Regions from separate parts of the Bradyrhizobium sp. CCBAU 45389 genome, predicted to be linked through region 1. Evidence: predicted binding sites of a transcription regulator. Region 1 holds the regulator's gene; each other region holds the start of a gene.
What was found. Region 1 encodes PhoB, which activates phosphate uptake and scavenging genes when phosphate is short. Its sites were predicted from a motif close to TGTCATNNANCTGTCAT; they were not measured.
Positions count from the first base shown of each region.

Region 2: a site for PhoB is predicted at 1,967-1,983, ahead of XH79_RS36505 (UDP-2,3-diacylglucosamine diphosphatase). Genes of this name have one in related genera too.
Region 3: a site for PhoB is predicted at 1,846-1,862, ahead of XH79_RS12785 (DUF2794 domain-containing protein). Genes of this name have one in related genera too.
Region 4: a site for PhoB is predicted at 1,794-1,810, ahead of XH79_RS26325 (RNA degradosome polyphosphate kinase). Genes of this name have one in related genera too.

Region 1 is NZ_LBIY01000073.1:19,113-22,454, reverse strand. Features, by position in the region: gene XH79_RS08895 (GcrA family cell cycle regulator) at 205-717, shown strand; gene phoB (phosphate regulon transcriptional regulator PhoB) at 950-1,657, opposite strand; gene phoU (phosphate signaling complex protein PhoU) at 1,680-2,396, opposite strand; gene pstB (phosphate ABC transporter ATP-binding protein PstB) at 2,408-3,226, opposite strand; gene pstA (phosphate ABC transporter permease PstA) at 3,223-3,342, opposite strand, start outside.
Region 2 is NZ_LBIY01000098.1:100,051-103,392, forward strand. Features, by position in the region: gene XH79_RS36500 (glycosyltransferase family 4 protein) at 59-1,117, opposite strand; gene XH79_RS36505 (UDP-2,3-diacylglucosamine diphosphatase) at 1,131-1,943, opposite strand; gene thiD (bifunctional hydroxymethylpyrimidine kinase/phosphomethylpyrimidine kinase) at 2,341-3,138, opposite strand.
Region 3 is NZ_LBIY01000081.1:75,368-78,709, reverse strand. Features, by position in the region: gene acnA (aconitate hydratase AcnA) at 1-277, shown strand, start outside; gene XH79_RS12790 (DUF1223 domain-containing protein) at 526-1,302, shown strand; gene XH79_RS12785 (DUF2794 domain-containing protein) at 1,928-2,299, shown strand; gene XH79_RS12780 (GNAT family N-acetyltransferase) at 2,516-3,046, opposite strand; gene XH79_RS12775 (Bax inhibitor-1/YccA family protein) at 3,328-3,342, opposite strand, start outside.
Region 4 is NZ_LBIY01000094.1:200,457-203,798, reverse strand. Features, by position in the region: gene XH79_RS26325 (RNA degradosome polyphosphate kinase) at 1-1,720, opposite strand, end outside; gene XH79_RS26320 (DnaA ATPase domain-containing protein) at 1,863-2,540, opposite strand; gene XH79_RS26315 (CDP-alcohol phosphatidyltransferase family protein) at 2,633-3,175, opposite strand; gene purM (phosphoribosylformylglycinamidine cyclo-ligase) at 3,329-3,342, shown strand, end outside.

The sequences.
Region 1 (3,342 bases):
ATATTGTAGCGTTTGGCTTGTCAGATACGACATCTCGTGCAGCAGTTCTGATCCTCTAAGTCCTCATGTACCGGCGTAAACGTTCGGGCGTTCTGGTTACGCCCGGCGAGCCTTAAGGGATTCTGGCGGCACGGGTTTTTCGAGGCTTAGGCATTCGCCGCAAGGCGCCAGGACGGCAGCCGCACGGCGAGGGAAGAGGGTGCAATGACGGTTTTGACCTGGTCCGACGATCGCGTCGAGCAGCTGAAAAAGCTCTGGGAGGCCGGATTGTCGGCCAGCCAGATCGCAGCCGAGCTCGGCAACGTGACCCGTAATGCCGTGATCGGCAAGGTGCACAGGCTCGGCCTGTCCGGCCGCGCCAAGAGCCCCTCATCGGCAGCTCCCCGGCCGCGCAAGGCGCGTCCCGCTCAGCACATGATGAGGGTCAGCCGCCCCATTGCGCGCGGCAACACCGCGCTGGCGCAGGCCTTCGAGGTCGAGGTCGAGGCGGAGCCTGTCACCTACGACAACGTGGTGCCGATGAGCCAGCGGCTGTCGCTGCTCGAATTGAACGAGGCGACCTGCCACTGGCCGGTCGGCGATCCCTCGAGCCCGGATTTCTTCTTCTGCGGCGGCAAGGCGCTCTCCGGCCTGCCCTACTGCGCCCAGCACTCGCGCGTGGCCTATCAGCCCGCGGCGGACCGCCGTCGCGCGCCGGCAAAGCCGGGCACGCGCTGAGTTTGTTCTGAGATCAAGAAGCAGCCGTCGCATGGCGACGGCTCAACACACTCCGCTGTCGTCCCGGCGAAGGCCGGGACCCATAACCACCGGCAGACGTGGTTACAAAGACTCGGAGTTACCCTCTTTGCACAACAATTACGCCCTGGGGTTATGGGTCCCGGCCCCCGTGCGCAATTGCGCACTAGGCCGGGACGACACCGATGTTGTGGCGGCAGCTCTCTAAAACAGCTTACGTCTGCTCGGCCTTCGCGAAGCGGTCGTCGAGCGCATAGCCGGCGCCGCGGACGGTGCGGATCGGGTCCTGCTCGCGGCCGAGATTGAGCAGCTTGCGCAGGCGGCCGATATGAACGTCGACAGTGCGCTCGTCGATGTAGATGTCGCGGCCCCAGACGCTGTCGAGCAGCTGCTCGCGCGAGAACACGCGGCCTGGATGCTCCAGGAAGAACTCCAAGAGGCGATATTCGGTCGGACCGAGATCGATCGGCCGGCCCGAGCGCGCCACGCGGCGCTTCTCGCGGTCGAGCTCGATGTCGCCATAGGCGAGCACGGTGGCGAGCCGCTCGGGGCTGGCGCGCCGCAGGAGGCCCTTCACCCGCGCCAGCAGCTCCGGCACCGAGAACGGCTTGACGATGTAATCGTCGGCGCCGGTGGCAAGCCCGCGCACCCGCTCGCTCTCCTCGCCGCGCGCGGTGAGCATGATGATCGGAAGCTGCTTGGTCTCGGGGCGGGTGCGCAGCCGCCGGCACAGCTCGATGCCCGAGAGGCCCGGCAGCATCCAGTCGAGCACGATCAGGTCGGGGATGTGCTCCTTGAGGCGGGTGTCGGCGTCGTCGCCGCGCATCACCGTCTCGACGTCATAGCCGTCGCCTTCGAGGTTGTAGCGGAGAAGCTCGGTGAGAGCTTCCTCGTCCTCAACCACCATAATGCGTGCGCCCATCGGCTCGTCGCTCCTTAAGTCTTCAGGTATTCGGGACCGTCGTGGCGAAGGTCGTCATGTCGCCCTTCGGCCGCTTGTCGGTGATGGCCTGGCCCTCGATCATGTAGAACACGGTCTCGGCGATGTTGGTGGCGTGGTCGCCGATCCGCTCGATGTTCTTGGCGCAGAACATCAGATGGATGCAGAACGAGATGTTGCGCGGATCTTCCATCATGTAGGTGAGGAGCTCGCGGAACAGCGAGGTGCAGATGGCGTCGACTTCCTCGTCGCCCTTCCACACCGCCATCGCCGCCGGCAGATCGTGCGCGGCATAGGCGTCCAGCACCGACTTGACCTGCTGCTGCACGAGGTCGGTCATGTGTTCCAGGCCGCGGAACAGCTTCAGCGGATGGAAATCGGTCTCCAGAGCGGCGACGCGCTTACCCATGTTCTTGGCGAGGTCGCCGATGCGCTCGAGATCGGTCGCAACGCGCATGGCGCCGACGATCTCGCGCAGATCCACCGCCATCGGCTGGCGGCGGGCGATGGTGAGCACGGCGCGCTCCTCGATGCGCTTCTGGAGCGCGTCGAGATCGGCGTCGGTGGTGACGACGCGCTGGCCGAGCGCGACGTCGCGGCGGATCAGCGCGCCGACGGAATCGACGATCATGCGCTCGGCGATGCCGCCCATCTCGGCGACCAGGCGGGTGAGTTCCTGGAGGTCGGTATCGAAAGCCTTTGCGGTATGTTCAGAACCCATGTCCTGTCTCCTCAGCCGAACCGGCCGGTGATGTAATCCTGCGTGCGCCGATCGCTCGGCGACGTGAAGATCTTGCTGGTGTCGTCGAACTCGATGAGCTCGCCGAGATACATGAAGGCGGTCTTGTCCGAGACGCGCGCCGCCTGCTGCATGTTGTGGGTGACGATCGCGATCGTGTAGTTCTCGGACAGCTCCTGGATCAGCTCCTCGACCTTGGCGGTCGAGATCGGGTCGAGCGCCGAGCAGGGCTCGTCAAACAAGATCACCTCAGGACGCACCGCGACGGTGCGCGCGATGCAGAGGCGCTGCTGCTGGCCACCCGAGAGCGACAGGCCCGAGGCGTTGAGCTTGTCCTTGACCTCGTTCCACAGCGCGCCGCCGCGCAGCGCCTTCTCGACACGGTCGTCCATCTCGGACTTCGAGATCTTCTCATAGAGGCGGATGCCGAAGGCGATGTTCTCATAGATCGTCATCGGGAACGGCGTCGGCTTCTGGAACACCATGCCGACGCGGGCGCGCAGCAGGTTCAGGTCCAGCTTGGGGTCGAGGATGTTGGTCTGGTCGAGCATCAGCTGACCGGTGACGCGCTGGCCCGGATAGAGGTCGTACATCCGGTTGAAGATGCGCAGCAGGGTCGACTTGCCGCAGCCCGACGGCCCGATGAACGCGGTGACGCGGTTGGTGCCGAGCGTCAGGTTGATGTTCTTCAGCGCGTGGTGCTCGCCGTAATAGAAGTTGAGGTTGCGCACCGTCACCTTGGCGGGCGCTTCCGGCAGCGGCTGCGAGGCCAGATGGGCGTTGGAACTCACGGATACGGAAAGGTCGGTCATTTTGCAGTCCTCTCGGCGCCGAGGATGCGCGCGCCAATGTTCAGGGCAAGCACGGTGATCGTGATCAGCAGCGCACCGCTCCAGGCGAGCTGCTTCCAATAGGCGTAGGGGCTCTG
Region 2 (3,342 bases), on a different contig from region 1:
ATGTTATCGCGGCCAGTGAGGCCCGGGCAAGACACCTCCGCGCGATGCGTCCTGGTTTTCAGGCTACGAAACTAACCGGCTCCGCCCCATTCCTGCCCGATATCACCGCCCCGACCGCCTGGATGCTGTCGATGAAGACCCGCGCCGAGGCCTCCCAGGTGTAGTTGGCGGCGAATTCGACGCAATCCTGCCGGGAGACACCGAGCGCGGCGAAGCAGGCACTGCGCAGATCGTGGTCGAGAGCGCCGACCGGTGCATCGCCGATGACGTCGCGGGGACCCTTCACGGGGAAGGCCGCGACCGGCAGGCCGCTCGCCAGCGCCTCCAGCAGGACCAGGCCGAACGTGTCGGTCTTGCTTGGGAACACGAACACGTCGGCCGCGGCATAGATTTCCGCCAGCGCCTCGCCGTGCTTCTCACCGAGGAAGATCGCATCGGGATAGGCCTCTTCGAGCGCGGCGCGCGCCGGGCCGTCGCCGACAACCACCTTGGTACCGGGCAAATCGAGGGCAAGGAAGGCCTCGAGATTCTTCTCCACCGCGACGCGGCCGACCGACAGGAACACCGGCGCCGGCAGGCAGAGATCGACAGCGCGAGGGTGGAACAGGCCGGTGTCGACGCCGCGCGGCCACAGCACGACATTGTCGAAGCCGCGCTCGGTCAGTTCGTGGGCGAGCGCCGGCGTCGCCGCCATGACGGCGCGGCTGGGCGCATGGAAACGGCGCAGCGCCCGCCAGATCAGCGAGCCCGGGACCGGCACGCGTGCGCGGACATATTCGGGAAAGCGGGTGTGGAAGCTGGTCGTGAACGGCAGCTTGCGCTGGCGGCAATAGCGGCGGACCATCAGGCCGATCGGCCCTTCGGTCGCGATGTGGATGCTGTCGGGGCGCGCCTCCTCGATCAGTCTCGCGATCCGCGCCGGCCGCGGCATCGCGAGGCGCACGTCGCGATAGCTCGGCATCGCGAAGGTGCGGAACGATTGCGGCGTCAGGAACGTGAACTCGACGCCAAGACCTTCAACGCTAAGCCCCTTGGCGGCATCAGCCAGCTTGGTCAGCGTCCGAACCACACCGTTGACTTGCGGGTGCCAGGCGTCGGTCGCGACCAGGATGCGCATCAAGTGGCCCTTGTCATGCAGCTCTGGCTGCGACCTGCGGGACTTCCGCCGGCTTCTGCAAATGATCCGCCCAGGTGATGATCTCGAAATGGCCGTCGTCATGCTCGACGAGGGCCGTGCAGCTCTCGACCCAGTCGCCGCAATTCATGTAGCGGATGCCGGCCTCGTCACGGATCACGGCATAGTGGATGTGGCCGCAGATCACGCCGTCGGCGTCGTGGCGCCGCGCCTCGGCGGCCAGCGCCTGCTCGAACGCACCGATATAGTTGACGGCGTTCTTGACCTTCTGCTTGGCCCATTGCGACAGCGACCAATAGGGCACGCCGAACATGCGGCGGAAGAAGTTGACGAAGCGATTCATCTGGATCGCGAAGTCGTAGGCCTTGTCGCCGAGATGGGCGAGCCAGCGCGCGTTCTGCACCACGAGGTCGAAGATGTCGCCGTGGATGACGAGGTAGCGCTTGCCGTCCACGCCGGTGTGGACGGTGTTCTCGACCACGTCGATGCCGCCGAAATGCGTGCCGTAATAGTTGCGCAGGAACTCGTCGTGATTGCCGGGGATGTAGACGATCTTGGCGCCCTTGCGCGCCTTGCGCAAAAGCTTCTGGACGAGGTCGTTATGCGATTGCGGCCAGTGCCAGCTCGATTTCAGCGCCCAGCCGTCGACGATGTCGCCGACGAGGTAGATCGTGTCGGCATCATGGTAACGCAGGAAGTCGAGCAGAAGGTCGGCTTGAGAACCGCGGGCTCCGAGATGAACGTCGGAGATGAACAACGTGCGAAAGCGCCGCTCCGGGCTCTCGTCACTCACATCGTAACTTCCCATGCGCCAGCCTGTAACAATGTCCCGTGACAGGGGGATGACCGATTGAACCCTTGAGGCACCTTCAAATACGAATCACGCCTTGCCTCGCCCTCCCCCGCGAATATCAGTCGCATGCGACAATCAGGCGACATGGCGCCGCAGCGGTGCCCGCAAGACCACGGAACCGCAGCGAGGATGATGAAATTTGGCTCGGTCGGCTCTTACCTCCCCTGGAGGGGTCCGGGACGAGCGTAGCTCGCCCGTGGTCGATCGCGCGCAGCGCGAGCGGGGTGGGGTGATCTCTCCACGCGGGCACTGTTCGAGGTGGAGAGACCGTCACCCCACCCCGCTGCGCATTCCGCTTCGCTGCATGCGCAGCGACCCTCCCCCTCCAGGGGAGGGTAAGAGCGGGACGCCGTCAGTAAAATTTGTGGAAATGATGGATCGGCCCGTGGCCGTGGCCGACGCTGAAGCGGTCAGCGGCTGCGATCGCCGCGCTGATCCAGGCCTTGGCGTTGCGCACGGCGTTTTCAAGGTTCTCACCCTTGGCGAGCCCCGCGGCGACCGCCGAGGACAGAGAGCAGCCGGTGCCATGGGTGTTGCGGGTTGCAACGCGCGGCGCCGCGAGCGCGGTCGTGCGTCCGGAGGTGACGAGATAGTCGATGCTCTCGGCGCCCTCGCCGTGCCCGCCCTTGATCAGGACCGCGCTGCAGCCGAGCGCCAGCAGCCGGCGCCCCTGGGCTTCGATCTCGGCCTCGCTCGCCGCAATGTGCTCGCCGAGCAGAGCCGCGGCCTCCGGCAGGTTCGGCGTGATCACCGAGGCCAGCGGCAGCAGTCTCGTGTGCAAGGCGTCAACGGCTTCGGACGCCAGCAGGCGGTCGCCCGACGTCGCCACCATCACGGGATCGAGCACGATGTGGCGCGGCTTCCAGCGCGACAGCGCGGCCGCGATCGCATCGATGCTGTCGGCCTGGCCGACCATGCCGATCTTCACTGCGCCGATGTCGAGATCGGAGAAGACCGCATCGATCTGCGCGGTGACGAACTCGGCCGGCACGGCGTGAATGCCGGTGACGCCGCGCGTATTCTGCGCCGTCAGCGCCGCGATCACGGAGGCGCCGTAGACGCCGAACGCCGCAAAGGTCTTCAGATCGGCCTGGATGCCGGCGCCGCCGCTGGAATCCGAGCCGGCAATGGTGAGCGCGACCGGCGTCATCGCCGGATGACTTTCGTTTGAGAAGGACACCGCCATGCCCTGTCCTAGCGCGCCACCGATGGGTCAGCAAGCCGGGCCGTGGGATGGGCCAGCGAATCAAGCACAGAGCGACCTCGACCGGACCGCGTGTCTTCCCGCAACCGTGCACATTCCGCCAACATAGGACCTCGGCATCGTCCGGCCTTGGCATCGATTCCGATGAAT
Region 3 (3,342 bases), on a different contig from region 1:
CCATCGCTCCAACCTGGTCGGCATGGGCGTGCTGCCGCTGACCTTCGAGGAGGGCACCTCGTGGTCGTCGCTCGGCCTCAAGGGCGACGAGAAGGTCACGCTGCGCGGTCTGGTCGGCGATCTCAAGCCGCGCCAGAAGCTGACCGCGGAGATCGTCTCCGGCGACGGCTCGTTGCAGCGCGTTTCGCTGCTCTGCCGCATCGATACGCTGGATGAGCTCGATTACTACCGTAACGGCGGCATTCTGCACTACGTGCTGCGCAAGCTCGCGGCCTAAGCGCGAATTTGTGAACGGTGGCTCACTGCGACGTGAGTAGAAGGTTAAACGAAGGCGGCCTATCACAAGGCCGCCTTCGCGCGTTTGCGGCATGCTTTGGATGGGCCCATCCGGCGGAAAATCGGCTTGGCGAAAATCGGCCTGGCACGGTTTCCTGGATGGTTGAGCAGGCCGCGCCCCGTAAGACTACGGTGACCATCAATCGATAAGATTCCCCCTCCCACGAGCTTTGGTGTGCGGCGTTCGACATGACAACAATGACGGCTTCTCCCCTGATTTCACGTTGGTCCGGTGCCCTCTGGTCGGGAGCACTCGGCATCTGTGCAATCGTCGCCGTCATCCGTCCCGCCCACGCCGATCCCCGCGCCGTTGTCGAATTATTTACCTCGCAGGGCTGCTCGTCCTGTCCGCCCGCCGACAAGATCATCGGCGATCTTTCCAGCGATCCCTCGATCATCGCGCTGAGCATGCCGATCGATTATTGGGACTATCTCGGCTGGAAGGACACGCTGGCGGATTCGCGTTTCTCTGCACGGCAGCGTGCCTATTCGCGCATGCGCGGTGACCGCGAGGTCTACACGCCGCAGGTCGTGGTGAATGGCTCGACGCATGTCATCGGCAGCGATCGCGCCGGCATCGAAAACGCGATCGGCAAGACCGACAAGGGCATCGGCGTGATGAGCGTGCCGGTGACGATGTCGCTCTCGGGCAAGCAGATCAACGTGTCGGTGGCCGCGAGCAAGGAGCCGGCGGTCTCGCACGGCGAGGTCTGGATCTGCTCGATCTCCAAGTCGGTGCCGATCTCGATCGCCAAGGGCGAAAATCGCGGACAGCAGATCACCTATCACAACGTGGTGCGCAACCTGCTCAAGGTCGGCGACTGGACCGGTCGCCCGGAGAGCTGGACCGTGCCGATCGAGAACCTTACGCGCGACGGCGTCGACGGTGCGGTGGTCTACGTCCAGGACGGCAGCCGCGAGAGGCCGGGCCCGATGCTCGGCGCGGCGTACACGTCGCTGCACTGATTCTCCCTAGCGTCGCATTCGCTTTCGCTCCTCACGGTGAGGAGCGCGCCCTCGCGCGCGTCTCGAACCATGCAAGGCCCCGCTGATGCAGCTCGGCCTCGATCCTTCGGGACGCCGCTTCGCGGCTCCTCAGGATGAGGAGGGAAAGTACTCGCGCGGATGAGGGAGAGTTCGTCGAGCCCAGCAACATCCCGACACAAACAAAAAAGGACCAACTCGCGTTGGCCCTCCTTGTCGCGCGTACAGACCCGATCCTGTTCGACCCCGGGGGGCTGGGGGCTGAGGAATCCGGAACCGAAAGGACCGGGTCAACGCACATCGTTCTTTTCGCAATGCAGGGCGGCAGGCGCTGGGCGGAAAAGCGGCGAGACTAAGATTCTTGAGCACGATCCCGTGACGGTTCGTCGCGACGGATTTCCACCCCTGCGTGTGGTCTGGTCCGTACCCGATTCCATCGGTTGAGCCCCCAGACCCTTTAGAGACTCTTTAGGGCACTTTTCCCGGGTTCCATCGAGAGCCCTTGCGGAGGACAGCGGTTGGCGCAATCATGCAACTGTCATGATCCGCGGTTCCGGGGACGGTTTTCGCGGACGCGGTCATGCCGTGCGATGAGGAGGCGCTTCCCATGAGTCTGATGCCGGAGGATGCCGATCCAAGCGGGCAGCGCGCGGCGGCGTATCCCGCCGCTGCGAACGCGCAGGCGAACCGGGTGACCTTCAACCGGCTCGAGCTGCATCGTATTCTCAATCTCTACGGCCGCATGGTGGCCGACGGCGAGTGGCGCGACTACGCCATCGACTTCCTGAAGGACCGGGCGGTGTTCTCGGTGTTTCGCCGCGCCTCGGAAGTGCCGATCTATCGCATCGAGAAGGATCCGCGCCTTGCACGCAAGCAGGGCATGTACAGCGTGATCTCGGCGACGGGTTTGATTCTGCGCCGCGGCCACGAACTCGAGCGCGTGCTGCTGGTGATCGATCGGAAATTGGCGGTGGTGTAGCCAAGCGAACGGTGCCGTAGGGTGGGCAAAGGCGCAACGCGCCGTGCCCACGTCCCTTCTCCATCGCCGCAGATGGTGGGCACGCTCCGCTTTGCCCACCCTACGACACCGGTGATGTGGCGAAGTCTTCGTAGCCCGGATGAGCGAAGCGACATCCGGGTCTTTGCTTATGATGTTCCCGGGTATCGCTACGCTCACCCGGGCTACGGGACTGCGCTATTTTGTCGGCACCGTGCGCGCGCCCTCGCCGAGGTCGCGCTGCATCATCACCGTATCCAGCCAGCGGCCGAATTTCAGCCCGACATTGGGATGCGTGCCGATCATCTTGAAGCCGCCCTTGGTGTGCACGCCGATCGAGCCGGCATTGGCGGAATCGCCGATCACCGCGATCATCTGGCGAAAACCGCGCGCCTCGCATTCGGTGATCAGCCGCTCCAGCAGCAATGAGCCGAGGCCGCGGCGGTGGAAGGACGGGTCGAGATAGATCGAGTTCTCCACCGTGAAGCGGTAGGCCGGCCGCGGCCGGTAGGCGCCGGCATAGGCATAGCCAGCCACGCGCCCGTCGAGGATCGCGACGAAATAGGGATAGCCGCCGTCGACCAGCGCGCGGTAGCGGCGCGTCATCTCAGTGAGGTCGGGCGGATCCAACTCGAACGTCGCCGTGCCCTCGCGGACGGCCTGCTGGTAGATGGCGGTGATTGCGGGAAGGTCGGCCTCGGTCGTGGGCCTGATTTCAGGTGCGGACATAAGGGCAAGATTAGAGCCTTCCCGCGGGCGCTGGAAGGGGCCTGGGCGCATCCCACATCCTCCGTCATTGCGAGCTTAGCCACCACTTTCTCCGCCGTCATTCCCCGCGAAGGCGGGGAATCCAGTACCCGCGGCCTCTCGGTTAATCACGACTGCCTCTGGAATACTGGATCGCCCGCCTGCGCGGGCGATGACACCGCGTATGTGGCTGCCACCGCGGCCCCAAACAAAAACCCCGGCCTCCCGGCCGGGGTTCGTGTCCGTTCTCTCGGGCCTGTCGCTTAATCGCGCTGGCC
Region 4 (3,342 bases), on a different contig from region 1:
GCACGCCGGCCTGCGAGGCCTCGTAGAGCGCGTCGATGATATCGGGGTCGACCAGCGCATTCATCTTCATCCAGACCGCGCCGGGACGGCCGTGCCGCGCATGCGCGGTCTCGCCCTGGATGTGCTCGATGATGCGCTTGCGCAAGGTAAGCGGCGAGACCGCCATCTTTTCCAGATCGCTCGGCGCCGCATAGCCGGTGATGAAGTTGAACACGCGCGCGGCATCGCGCCCGATGGTCGGATCCGAGGTGAAGTAGGAGAGGTCGGTATAGATACGCGCGGTGACCGGGTGGTAGTTGCCGGTGCCGGTGTGGACGTAGGTCGTGAGGCTGCCGCCCTCGCGGCGTACCACCATCGAGAGTTTCGCGTGCGTCTTCAATTCGAGGAACCCGTAGACGACCTGCACGCCGGCGCGCTCCAGGTCGCGCGCCCAGCGGATATTGGCCTCCTCGTCGAAGCGCGCCTTGAGCTCGATCAGCGCGGTGACGGACTTGCCGGCCTCGGCAGCCTCGGCGAGCGCGCGCACGATCGGCGAGTTGTTGGAGGTGCGGTAGAGCGTCTGCTTGATCGCGACGACATCGGGGTCGCGCGCGGCCTGCTGCAGGAACTGCACGACGACGTCGAAGGACTCATAGGGGTGGTGGACGATCAGGTCCTTCTGCCGGATCGCGGCAAAGATGTCGCCGCCATGCTCGCGCACGCGCTCGGGGTGGCGCGGCACGTAAGGAGTGAATTCGAGGTCGGGCCGGTCGAGGCGGGTGAGCTGCGAGAGCTCGTTCATCGCCTGCACGCCGTCGACCAGGAACACCTCGTCGTCGGCGGCCGAGAGCGCGTGCTGCACGAAGCTGCGCAGCTCTTCCGGCATCTTGGCGTCGATCTCGAGCCGGATCACCGATCCGCGGCGGCGGCGCTTCAGCGCGGTCTCGAACAGGCGGACGAGGTCTTCGGCCTCTTCCTCGATTTCGAGCTCGGAGTCGCGGATGATGCGGAAGGCGCCCTGGCCGTGCAGATTGTAGCCGGGAAACAGGCGGTTGATGAACAGCCCGGTGGCCTGCTCCAGCGAAATGAGCCGGACGGTCTTGCCTTCGGACGGCAACCGGATGAAGCGGTCGATCTTGCCGGGCATGCGGATCAGCGCGTTCATCTGCCTGCCGTCGGCGGCGCGGGTGAGCTGGAGCGCGATGGTGAAGCCGAGGCTCGGAATGAACGGGAAGGGGTGGGCCGGGTCGATCGCCAGCGGGGTGAGCAGCGGGAAGACGTTGTTGAGGAAGTAGTCCTCGACCCAGGTCCGCTCCGCCTTGGTGACGTCCTTGCCGTCCACCAGAACGATGCCGACATCGGCCAACGTGCCGCGCAGATCACGCCAGATCGCCTGCTGGTCGGAGGCAAGCTGGGACACCGTGCGGTTGATCAGCGCGAGCTGCTCGGACGGCGTCAGGCCGTCGGGGCTGCGCTCGGCGATGCCCTCGCGCACCTGGGCCTTGATGCCGGCGACGCGGACCATGAAGAATTCGTCGAGGTTGTTTGCCGAAATCGACAGGAATCGCACCCGCTCCAGCACGGGATGGCTGGGATTGACCGATTCCTCGAGGACGCGGCGGTTGAAATGCAGCCAGGACAGCTCGCGGTTGATGAACCGTTCGGGGCTCGATGCGATCGCCGGAAGGCCCTCGGTTTCCGGGGCTTTTTCTTTTGTTTCAACGGCTTGCGCTGAGTCCATGAGAAGTCGATCCATCCAGTTCACCCCAATTTGCGACCTATGCGCAAAACCGGCGGGAGCATGTGTTAGAGCGATGACGTTTCGATGACATTGATGTTCCGCGGTTCCGCGCAGTCAAGCGGCGTCGGGACCCGGGCGGGGGTCAGGCGTCCCGCAGCAGCTCGGCGGCCAGCGCCCTTGTGACCGGGCGGCCGAGGCGCAGGGCCTCGCTGTCGAGCAACTCCACAGCCTGCCGGGCCGCCGCGGAGGACCGCTCCAGCCGGGTGGCGAGGTAGCCGACCACGCTCTCGTCCACAGTGAGCTGGCGGTCGGCGCAGAATTTGACGATCAGGCCGCGGAACAGCTGGTCGTCGGGCGGCAGCAGCGCGACCACAGGCACAGTGCGCAGCCGCGAGCGCAGATCGCGGAGCTCGATCTCGAGCGAGGCCGGCGCGTCGCGTCCGGTGAAGAGCACGTAGGCGCCGTCCTCGCGGGCGAGGTTCATCAGGTGGAAGAGGGCGCGTTCGTCAAAATCCCCGGCCTTGAGATCCTCGACCACCAGCGCGCCGGTGGCGAGCGCGGCCGGAACGCCTGCGGCGGTCAGTCCATTCGCCGTCGTCGAGCGCGCGCCGGCTTCCTCCGCCCAGATCGCGGCCAAATGGCTCTTGCCGCTGCCTTCGGGGCCGGCCAGCCACATGATGCGGTTCGGCCATTCCGGCCAGCCGTCGATCAAGGCGAGGCCGGCGGCGTTGGCGGGTCCTTCGAGGAAATTGTCCCGGCTGAGGCTCTCCGCATGCGGAAGCGAAAACGCCAATTGTCGGGGGTGAACGCGGCCTGCCACGCTAGCTTTGCTCCATGCCGGCGCGCCGGCTTCGTTTTGAGAGATTCGACTTCATCGCGCGGGCGTTGGCCTTTGCGGGGCCGCCTCCCAGCTCATTTGGCCTCGATCGTGCTCATGTGCCGCAGCCACTCCACGAGATAGAGCGACACGGAGGAGAGCGTGAAGACCGTGACGAGGCCCATCATGATCATATCATAGGGCGCAGGCTTGAAGCCGAAGGCAAGAGATGCCAGCACCAAGGCGGCGTAGGCGACCTGGGCGGCTGTGTTTAGCTTGGATACTTTCGACGGCTTCATCTCGACCGGCTTGTCGAACAGCCAGGACACGATCACCGCAGTGACGATCATGATGTCGCGCGACACCACCAGGATCACGACCCAGCGCGGGATGTCGCCCCAGATGCCGAGGGCGAGATAGATCGAGACCAGGAGCGCCTTGTCGGCGAGCGGGTCCAGCAGGGCACCGAGCTCGCTGCGCATGTTGAAGCGCTTGGCCAGGAAGCCGTCGACGGCGTCGCTGATGCCCGCGATCAGGAAGACGGCGAATGCCACCTCCATTTGGCTCGACACGATGGCCCAGACGATGATCGGGACCAGCATGATGCGGCCCAGGGTAATGATGTTCGGAATACTCACGCGGCGCTTCCCGGCACCCGGCCTGACCTCGAATCCGGCCCCTTGGAGGCTGAACCGGTTGATATCTACATAGTACGCCCGGGAGCGCCATGCGAGCCATTGCGCATCCCCGGAATTCGACGTAACCAGCCGCAAACCCACTGGAAATCGGGCATGACCGACCGCAA